DNA from 3 places in the Haliea sp. genome. Region 1 is predicted to be linked to each of the others. Evidence: predicted binding sites of a transcription regulator. Region 1 holds the regulator's gene; each other region holds the start of a gene.
What was found. Region 1 encodes sigma-54, which starts transcription at its own class of promoters, with help from an activator protein. Its sites were predicted from a motif close to TGGCACANNNNTTGCNNT; they were not measured.

Region 1 (3,209 bases):
AGCTCACCATCTTCCATGGCCGGGAGGCCGCTGACCGCATCGTGGCGGAAGGCAGCCCGGCGCGTATGCAGCAGCAGCCGGCGGCCGACAAGGCGGTTATTCACGCGGCAGCGCTCAGCATCGAGTATTTCAAATCCCAGGAGCGGGTGAAACTCAGCCGCGAAGCGCGGATTGAGCAGGACGGCTCGATTGTTACCGGCAATACCATCGATTATTTCATGGCGGAGCAGCGGGTCAGGGCCGACGCCGGTCGGCGCGAGGACGGCGGCCGGGTCGAGGTCGTCATCCCCGCCGAGGTGCTGGAAGGCGACGAACAAGAGGCGCAGCGTGGCGCAACTCAGGGCGAGTAACCTGGCCAAGGCCTACCGGGGTCGCAAGGTGGTCATCGACGTCTCGCTGGAGATTTCCAGTGGGCAGGTGGTCGGTCTGCTGGGCCCCAACGGGGCAGGTAAAACCACCTGCTTCTACATGGTGGTTGGCATTATCACGGCAGACGCCGGGCGCATCGAACTGAATGGCGAAGATATCACGTCACTGGCGATGCACGACCGGGCGCGCCGCGGGCTTGGCTACCTGCCCCAGGAGGCCTCCATTTTCCGCAAGCTGAGCGTGCAGGACAACCTGCTCGCGATTCTCGAAACGCGGCCCGACCTGGGCAAGGCCGAGCGACTGGCACACTGCGACCGGCTGCTGGAGGAGTTCCACCTGACTCACCTGCGCACCAGCCTCGGCCAGGCACTGTCCGGAGGCGAGCGGCGCCGCGTGGAAATCGCCCGCGCACTGGCGACCGAGCCCGACTTCATCCTGCTTGACGAACCCTTCGCCGGCGTGGACCCGATCTCGGTTTCCGATATCAAGGACATCATCATTCATCTGCGCAAGCGCGGCATAGGCGTGTTGATCACAGACCACAACGTCCGCGAAACCCTCGACATCTGCGAGCGTGCCTACATCGTCGGCGAGGGGCATATCATCGCCGAGGGAAATGCCCAGGAAGTGCTGGAAAACCCCCGCGTGCGCAAGGTCTATCTGGGCGAGCACTTCAGGCTTTGACGCAGGGCCTCACCCCTGCCCCGGGCCTCCACAATCCCGCAAGCAAATTTCGCGCCATTCTGTTGCGCGGCTACCTGCGCCAGCGCTACACTGGCATCACAGCCAACCCGCGGCGGTACCCGGGATGAATCCAGTACGTTGATGAAACAGTCGCTTCAACTCAAGCTTGGCCAACAGCTGACAATGACGCCGCAGCTGCAACAGGCCATCAAGCTGCTGCAGCTGAGCACCCTGGATTTGCAGCAGGAGATCCAGCAGGCGCTGGACAGTAACCCACTGCTGGAACTTGCCGAGGACGACTACGACGCCGAGGCTGAAGCCCGCGCGCTGGCGACCGAGAACAGCCAGTCCACCGGAGAAGCCACTCCGGAACAGGCCGAGCGCGACGTCGCCGCTAGCGCTGACGAATGGCAAACCGACACCCTCCCCGATGAACTCCCTGTCGACACCCAGTGGGATGACCTGCTGCCCTCCTCGTCGGCTCCCGCGAGTCAGGGGGAGGACGCGTTTGACGGCGATTTTGACGCGCGCAACAATGCCCGCGACAGTCTGCAGGACCAGCTGCTCTGGCAACTGAACCTGACTCGCCTGTCAGACACCGATCGCATCATCGCCATGGCCATTATCGATGCGACCGACGCCAACGGTCGCCTGCAGAGCAGCGTCGAGGATATCCACGAGTCCCTGACGCCGGATCTGGACATCGACCTCGACGAGGTCGTGGCAGTGCTGCACTGCCTGCAGCAGTTTGAACCGGCCGGGGTCTGTACACGCGACCTGCAGGAATGCCTGCTTGTGCAACTGCAACAGCTTCCCCCGGGGACACCCTGCGTGGAACAGGCGCGGCTGATGATCAGCCGGCACATGGCACAACTGGGCAGCGGAGACTACAAGCAGATCATGCGCCGTATGCGCCTCAGCGAAGCACAGCTGAAAGAAGTGCTAGACCTGATCCGCACCCTCGACCCAAACCCGGGGCAAAGCGTCGGCGAAGACACCACGGAGTACGTGGTTCCCGATGTCTTCGTGAGCAAGCGCAACGGCCGCTGGGTGGTCGAGCTCAACCCTGACATCGCCCCCAAGCTGCGCATCAATGACAGCTACGCCAGCCTGATACGTCGCGCCGACAGCAGCGCCGACAACACCTTCCTGAAGGACAACCTCCAGGAAGCGCGCTGGTTCCTGAAGAGCCTGCACAGCCGCAACGAAACGCTGATGAAAGTGGCGAGCAAGATCGTGGAACACCAGCGCAATTTCCTTGAGTATGGCGAAGAAGCCATGAAGCCGTTGGTGCTGCATGACATTGCGGAAGCCATCGAGATGCACGAATCGACCATATCCCGCGCCACGACACGCAAGTACATGCACACGCCGAGGGGTATCTTCGAACTGAAATATTTCTTTTCCAGCCATGTGGGCACGACTGAGGGTGGCGAGGCCTCTTCCACCGCCATCAAGGCGCTGATTCGCAAGCTGGTGGCAGCGGAAAACCCGCGCAAACCGCTCAGCGACAGCAAGATTGCGGCCGTATTGGAGGAGCAGGGTTTGCAGGTGGCCCGCCGTACCGTGGCCAAATATCGCGAGATGCTGATGATCCCGCCCTCCAATGAGCGCAAGAGATTGGTCTAGACTATCAGTGTACTGCCCGGCAGTACTTTGTCAGGTTGCCGCTGGCAGAAAGCGGCACACCGGTTCCGGGCGACCAGCCCGGCTTTCATGAGAAGAAGGAGTCAGGTATGCAATTGAACGTCAGCGGACACCACGTAGAGGTTACTCATGCGCTGCGTGAATATGTGGAGAGTAAGTTCGAGCGCCTGCAGCGACATTTTGACCAGATAACCAATACCGAAGTCACCCTGATTGTGGAAAAAATGGTGCAGAAGGCCGAGGCCAACGTGCACATTTCAGGCGCGGATATCTTTGCCGCAGCGGAGTCAGAGGACATGTATGCAGCGATTGACGCACTGGCGGACAAGCTCGACCGCCAGCTCATCAAACACAAAGAAAAGGCGCGAGCCCGTTAGGAACTTTCATGCACGTTCTTTCTGAACTGCTGACGCCGGGGCGCACGGTCTGCCGTGCCCCCGGCAGCAGTAAAAAAAGGCTCTTTGAAACGCTGGCCAGCGTCGTCAGCGAGAACAGCCCGGAGCTCGCGG
Region 2 (3,209 bases), on a different contig from region 1:
GGCAAAGAAGGCGTCGCCAGCTTCCGTGAAAAGCGCGACCCCAACTTCAGCGGCAAAGCGTCCGCCATGCCCGCCTTCTACCCCTGGTGGTAACGCAGGGCGCTGCTGCGCCCCTGGGCCTGATCGTAGACGCCGATCAGGAAACCGTTGATGCACTCTCCGAGCTGCTTGCCGCAAAGGGTTTCAGCACCCTGCACTGCGGCACCCTTGCCGAGGCCAGCGAAACCCTCGAGGTACATGCTGACGCTCTTGCGGTAGCCTTCATCGACCTGGACCTGCCTGACGGAGAAGGCCTCGAATTGCTGGGCAAGAACAGCCTGCTTCGGGACCATACCGATGTCGCCCTGATACATCGTCACGATGATCCCGCACGCACGCAGCGCGGTATCCGGGAGCAGGCGAGCTACTTCTTTCGCAAGCCACTGGACGCCGTATTCATCGGCGAACTGCTCGAGGATATCGGCCGGGAATGCGCGCAGAAAGCGACCGCAGGGGCCGCCGACGACAGCGTGGCTATCGACCAGTTCGGCATGCTGCGCGGAAACTCACCCGCGATGCGCAAGCTGTATCGGGTGGTGAGGAAGGTGGCGCCTTCCAATGCGACGGTACTCGTGGTGGGTGAAAGCGGCACCGGAAAGGAGCTGGCCGCACAGACCCTGCATCAAATGTCGGGGGTGGCAGGGCCCTTCGTCGCCATGAACTGCGGGGCTATCGCCAGCGAGCTGGCGGAAAGCGAACTTTTCGGCCACGAAAAAGGCAGCTTCAGCGGCGCTGAGCGACGTCATGCCGGCTACTTTGAACGGGCGGAGGGCGGCACGCTGCTACTCGACGAGGTGGGGGAGATGCCACTTGACCTGCAGGTCAAGCTGCTACGCGTACTGGAAACGGGCAAGTTTCGTCGCGTCGGCGGCACCGAGGACCTGTCGATGAACGTGCGCTTTGTTGCAGCAACCAACCGGGATCCGGAGGCGGCGATTCAAGAGGGCTTGCTGCGTGAAGACCTCTATTTCCGCATTGCGCAGTTCTGCCTGCGCATGCCGCCGCTGCGTGAACGCGACCGGGATATCGCAGGTCTGGCGCACGCGTTCCTGAACGAACTCAACACGGAACACGGTACAGCGAAGCGTTTCTCACCGGATGCCATCGTCGCCATTGAAGACTACGCCTGGCCGGGTAACGTGCGCGAGCTGAAAAGCGCCGTAGAGCGGGCTTTTATCCTCGCCGAAGACACGCTCGAGCCGCAGCACCTGCCCGAGGGCCAGATTGAGCAGGCCGGTGAATTCCTGCGCATATCCGTGGGAGAATCACTGCAGCAGACAGAGAAGCAGCAGATCCTCGCGACCATCGAGGCCTGCAAAGGCAACAAGAAAGCGGCTGCCGAGACGCTCGGTATCGCCTTGAAAACGCTCTATAACAAACTCAAGGAATACGAAAGGGACTGAGGCACCGGCGTCCGACCCGTCACGCCAGATTCTCTCGCAACAGCTCCTCACCGCGAGCCGTCAACACGAAGCCCTGCCTGTGCTTCACCCGGAACATGGCAGCCCAGGGCATCAGCACCGTGCCCCGCTGCGGCAGCGTGATTCGCGCGAAACGCACAATGCCCGCGGCCGGGTCGATCTGCAGCTCCGAGATAGTCCCCACTTCGGAACCACGGGCATCGTACACCCCGGCCCCCAGCAGCTTGGCGGATGGCATCGCCTGATCCATGCTTTCACCCTCTTGAAGTGTCACCCCTTGGAGGATGCACAATCCACACCAATATCGACCGGGCCAGCCTATCCACCGCATCAGCACCACGGAGCGGGTCGTCACGCGCCCCGGGCGGCGGGGTTCCTTTGTAAAAAGGTGCAAGACACGCGGTCATTTTTGCAAGCGCAGGGCGCCTCAGGCGACACGTCCGTGCACCTCAATCTTCGCCAGGCCTCTCGATCACGGGGCTTTCAAGCGTTTTGGACGGCATTGGCACGGTTCTCGCAACACCAACCGCACAGCCGCTCGGCGTGTCCGCACAAGCGGGCACCTGAAGGCGCAAAAAGGAGAATGATCATGCTGTATTGGGCACTTGTCTTCCTGGTTGTCGGCCTGGTTGCCGGCTTGCTTGGCGCCTCTGGCGTTGCCGCGATCGCGAGCCAGATTGCGTGGATACTGTTCGTCATCGGCATCGTGCTGTTGGTTATACACCTGGTAACCGGGCGCAAGCCGCCGGCGCCGTAAACGCTGCCGCCGGGGTCGCGAGACCCCGGCATTGCTCTGCGAGCGTCGAAGCAAACCCCTATTCACGGTTGAAACCTGGAGGTACCACGATGTCACTACTCGACTCAGCCACCGAAATGATTGAAAAACGGATGGAACAGCTGAATCACAAGATTGAAGCCGAACAAGCCGAGGCAGAGCGCAAAATGGCCGAAGCCGAAAGCGAGAAGGCGCGGGCAGACATGCAAACCGAGCTCAAGGAGCGCACCCGGCAGCTGCAGGAGCAGATCGATGACGCGGGACAAAAACTCGCCGACGCGAAATCTGCCAGCGAATCGCGCTTGCAGGAGATCATGGACAGCTTTAACGGGAAGTAAAGGGTGGTAGGACCAGGCGGATTCGAACCGCCGACCTCTACCATGTCAAGGTAGCGCTCTAACCAACTGAGCTATGGTCCTGTCGTGAGGGCCGCGATTATAAAGCTGACGCGCGGAATCCTCAACCAGTTTCGCCAGCTCGGTGCCGGCCACCGTCCGCGCGCTCTGTCTGCCACCGCCGCACCCGGCTACGCGACTGTGGCGCGGCAAAACCGAATGCGTATACACTCCACTGTCCAGTCATACAAATAACAGGACACTGGCATGTTTGATAACGAGCACCCGGCGCGGCGTGCGGCCCTGCTGTCGCGCGAGTACGTTCACAGCAAAAACAAGGCCGGATGGCTGGGCCTCTACGCTGAGGACGCGATCATCGAAGACCCTATCGGGGTCTCGCACATCGACCCCGCCGGCAAGGGGCATCGTGGGCCCGCGGCACGGGAAGCGTTTTGGGACAACTTCATCGCCCCCGTGGACATCCGCATCGAGATTCTTGAGTCCTTTGCCGCCGGCAGCGAGGTTGCCAACCTGGTCACCCTGACCATCACCATCGACGGCGGCGAAGGCAAAACCCTGCAGCAGAAGGTGCATGGTGTGTTCACCTATCACGTCGATGACGCCGGCAAACTGCTGTCG
Region 3 (3,209 bases), on a different contig from region 1:
GCCGGCGCCGCCGGCAGTGCCGGGCGACAGCTGCTGCAGCGTCTCGCCAGCGGCTTCGCCGGCGCCCTGTTCGTCCTGTTCACTCATGATCTCATCCTGTGCTTTTACCCGCCGGCGCATCGGTGCCGGCAAATCCCGTGATCTTGATCGCCTTGTGCCCCTCGTAGGCGCCGTAGCGGCCGCTGGCCAGACGCACGCCCTCCACGCAGAGGTCCACCTCGTCGGGCACTGCAATGTCGATGACCGAACCGACCCGCAAACCGAGGACTTCACCCAGGGTGAGTTCGCGGCTGGCAAGCATCACCGCGACATCCACCTTCACCGCGGGCAGTTCGCGCCGCAGGTGCGGCCCCCAGCCCTGCCCGGCGTCCTCCGCCGCGGCTTTGCGCGGTGCGCTGAAACGCTGTTTCCAGGGCTCGAGTGCCGCGAAGGGCAACAGCAGGGCGACGTCTGTCGTCAATTCGTTGAGGGTGACGGCAAACACCATCTGCACCAGCTTGTCGCCGGAGGGCAGCGAGGCGATGGCATCCACATGCGGTGCGGTATGCGCTTCGCCCGGCTCCAGCGGCAGTTTGTCGGCCCAGGCGGCGACCAGCGACCCTGTCACCTGTTCTGCGACACGCTCGGCCAGCCGCAGCTCGCTGGGCGTCAGGGCTGTGCGCGGCAGGTTGGCGACGCTGCCGCCGCGCACCCCGCCGAAATAATCGTTGACCAGTTGGGACAGCAGCGGTGCCGGGCACACCACATGACCGTGGCCGGCCAGCGGTGCCAGCTCCAGCGTGGACACCGCCACGCTTTCCGCCAGCGATGCCAGAAGCTCCTCGCAGGAGAGCACCCGCAAGCCTGCGGCCGCCACCTCGAACTCACTGCCGAACACATCCTCCAGGCCCTGTGCCAGCTGTTCAGCCTGCCTCTCTTGCAGGGGGGGCAACAGCGTCAGCTGGTTGAGCAGCGATTGCTCGCGGGCGGTGAAGTCGAAGGTGCGGTAACCGCCGCTGCCGGCGGTATTGCCACCGGTCAGCGCATCGAGTTCGCCTTCAGAGAGCAGATCGCTGCCAGCCATACCCGACCTATTGCAACACGAAAGAAGTGAAGTAGACGTCCTGCACGGCATCCGGCCCGGACAGCTTGAGTACCTCGTTCACGGCCTTCAGCACGTCCTGGCGCAGCGTTTCCTTGCCCTCCACCGTGCGCAGCGCATCGAAGTCCTGGTCGCTGAGCAGCATGATCAGGCGGTTGCGCACTGCAGGCATGTTGCGCTGGGCGTTTTCCAGCGCTGCGGGCTCATAGGCCATCAACTGGATATCGGTCTGGATGTAGCGCATGCCGCCCTTGTGGTCGAAATTGACCAGGAACTTCTCCAGCGGCATGTAGGCCGCCTCGCGCTCCTCGACCTTGGGCGCCGCGGGCTCTGCCCCCGCCACCTCAGCCGCTGGCTCGTCATTGTTACCCAGCAGCAGGAACGCTGCGGCCGCCCCACCGCCGATCAGGACGACCACCACCGCGATGATGGCAATCAGTTTACCCTTGCCGCCGCCGGACGCCTTGTCGGCATCACCCGCGCCATTCCCCTTGCCGAGATTGAGATCTTCTTTTGCAGCCATGCTTGCTCCTCGCAACTGACCGGCAGCCCTGCCGAATGCCGCCATAGGTCAGCAACATCCCCTGAAGCAAGAGCTATACCAGAAAATTTATTTCTAATGATTACAGACAGTTAAGGCGCAGAGTGTGCGGCGAGTGCCAGTATTTTGACACCCCGCGCCCGCGTGGCTGCCCGGAGGCAGCCTGCGGGCATACTAGACTGAAAAAGGCGGGAAGTTAAATGTAGTAATCGACCAGGCGCGCGCCGGCACCGGCGGGCTGGTGAGTGGATTCCGCGGCGCCGGACAGAAGCCCGTTGCCGCTGTCGTCAGCTGCCACCTGGCGCGACCCGCCGACAGCGTCGCGCTGGCTGTCACCACTGCCCTGTGACTGGCTGGACACGTCACTGTGGGCCAGTTGCAGGCCGCTCTGGGCGAGCATTTCACGCAAACGCGGCAGGGACTGTTCAATGGCATCCCGGGCTGCGGCGGAATCCGCCACGAACAGCACCCGCGCCTGGTCGCCCTCAGTGGTGATAGAAACCTGCAGGCGCCCCAGGTCCGCGGGGTGCAGCTGCAGCGTGGCCTCGTGGCCACCGTTACGGGCGAACACCTGCAAGCGGTTGGCCAGTTCGCCGGTAAACTCCGGGTCCTGCGGTGTGTGTGTCATCGCCAGCTGCGCCGGCGTGCGCGGAGCGGCAGGGGCCGGGGCATCGGCCTGTGCGGCAGCACCCTGTGTCCCGGCCGTTACCGGTGTGTTGGGCGCAGCAGCGTCCACATTGCCGGACGCGGATGATGCCAGACGCGGGGCGTCAACAGCGCCTTCCACGGCGCGCTGGCGCAGGCCCTGCAGTGCCGCCTCCTCGCCACGCGCACGCTCAGCGGCTGCCAGCATGCCGGACTCCTCCGCCGCTGTGGCGGTTGCTGCGGGCGCAACCACCCTCTCCGCCCGGCTGTTGGCCTCGCGCGTGCCCGCTCCCGGCATCAGGTCAGCGGCGGCCTCAGGTGGCGCCGGTAATGACGAGCCCAAAGGCGTTGCTGCCCCAGTGGTGGCATTGGCGCGGACGCTGCCCTCCAGTGCCCCCGGCGAATCGCCACGCAGCGCTGTCTCAGCGGTGGCGACGGGCAGTGCGACAGGCAGGGGAATGGCCGGGTTCGCCGGTGATGGCGTCGCATCCCCCGACAGTGCCGCGTCACCAGCGCCCGCTGCAACCAGGTCACCCGTGACAGCCGATGCCTGGCCGGCGCCCTCCAGACCGGGCTCCGCGAGTGCTTGCAGGGAAAGCGTAAAGGACTGCCAGGCAGCGGTGGGCGGCTCCGCCGCAGCGCCCGCGATGCCGACCGACGGGGGGGCAAGGGCTGACTCTGCGGCGTCAGGCGGCAAAGTGCTGCCGCGGGAGGGCGTGGCATTGCCGCCCCTGGCGTCGGCGGCGGGCTTGTCCGCTGAGGCCGCGCGAGCGGCTGCGAACATCTGCGAAAATCCGTTTTCAGAGCCATTCTGCGCCGTGTTGCCGGGCGCAGCGGTGGCGTCCGAGCTGGCAACAGGCAGGCTTTGCAGTACCGTGATCATGTAGGGTCTCCCGTGTTACAGGAGATTGAGCAAATTACGTGCCAGAGCCGGGGGGCTCC

Region 2: R3E49_RS01165 (DUF1328 domain-containing protein) is a predicted target of sigma-54. The motif match lies at 1,964-1,981, and genes of this name have one in related genera.
Region 3: fliL (flagellar basal body-associated protein FliL) is a predicted target of sigma-54. The motif match lies at 1,668-1,685, and genes of this name have one in related genera.

The regions. Positions count from the first base shown of each region.
Region 1 covers NZ_JAWKZJ010000005.1:109,607-112,815, forward strand. The annotation lists gene lptA (lipopolysaccharide transport periplasmic protein LptA) at 1-350, shown strand, start outside; gene lptB (LPS export ABC transporter ATP-binding protein) at 328-1,053, shown strand; gene R3E49_RS10790 (RNA polymerase factor sigma-54) at 1,195-2,682, shown strand; gene hpf (ribosome hibernation-promoting factor, HPF/YfiA family) at 2,790-3,077, shown strand; gene ptsN (PTS IIA-like nitrogen regulatory protein PtsN) at 3,086-3,209, shown strand, end outside.
Region 2 covers NZ_JAWKZJ010000001.1:264,484-267,692, forward strand. The annotation lists gene R3E49_RS01150 (crotonase/enoyl-CoA hydratase family protein) at 1-93, shown strand, start outside; gene R3E49_RS01155 (sigma-54-dependent transcriptional regulator) at 87-1,442, shown strand; gene R3E49_RS01160 (PRC-barrel domain-containing protein) at 1,462-1,710, opposite strand; gene R3E49_RS01165 (DUF1328 domain-containing protein) at 2,050-2,217, shown strand; gene R3E49_RS01170 (hypothetical protein) at 2,307-2,573, shown strand; tRNA gene R3E49_RS01175 (tRNA-Val) at 2,578-2,654, opposite strand; gene R3E49_RS01180 (nuclear transport factor 2 family protein) at 2,838-3,209, shown strand, end outside.
Region 3 covers NZ_JAWKZJ010000006.1:238,604-241,812, reverse strand. The annotation lists gene fliN (flagellar motor switch protein FliN) at 1-87, opposite strand, end outside; gene R3E49_RS12890 (flagellar motor switch protein FliM) at 92-1,063, opposite strand; gene fliL (flagellar basal body-associated protein FliL) at 1,071-1,604, opposite strand; gene R3E49_RS12880 (flagellar hook-length control protein FliK) at 1,819-3,150, opposite strand; gene fliJ (flagellar export protein FliJ) at 3,185-3,209, opposite strand, start outside.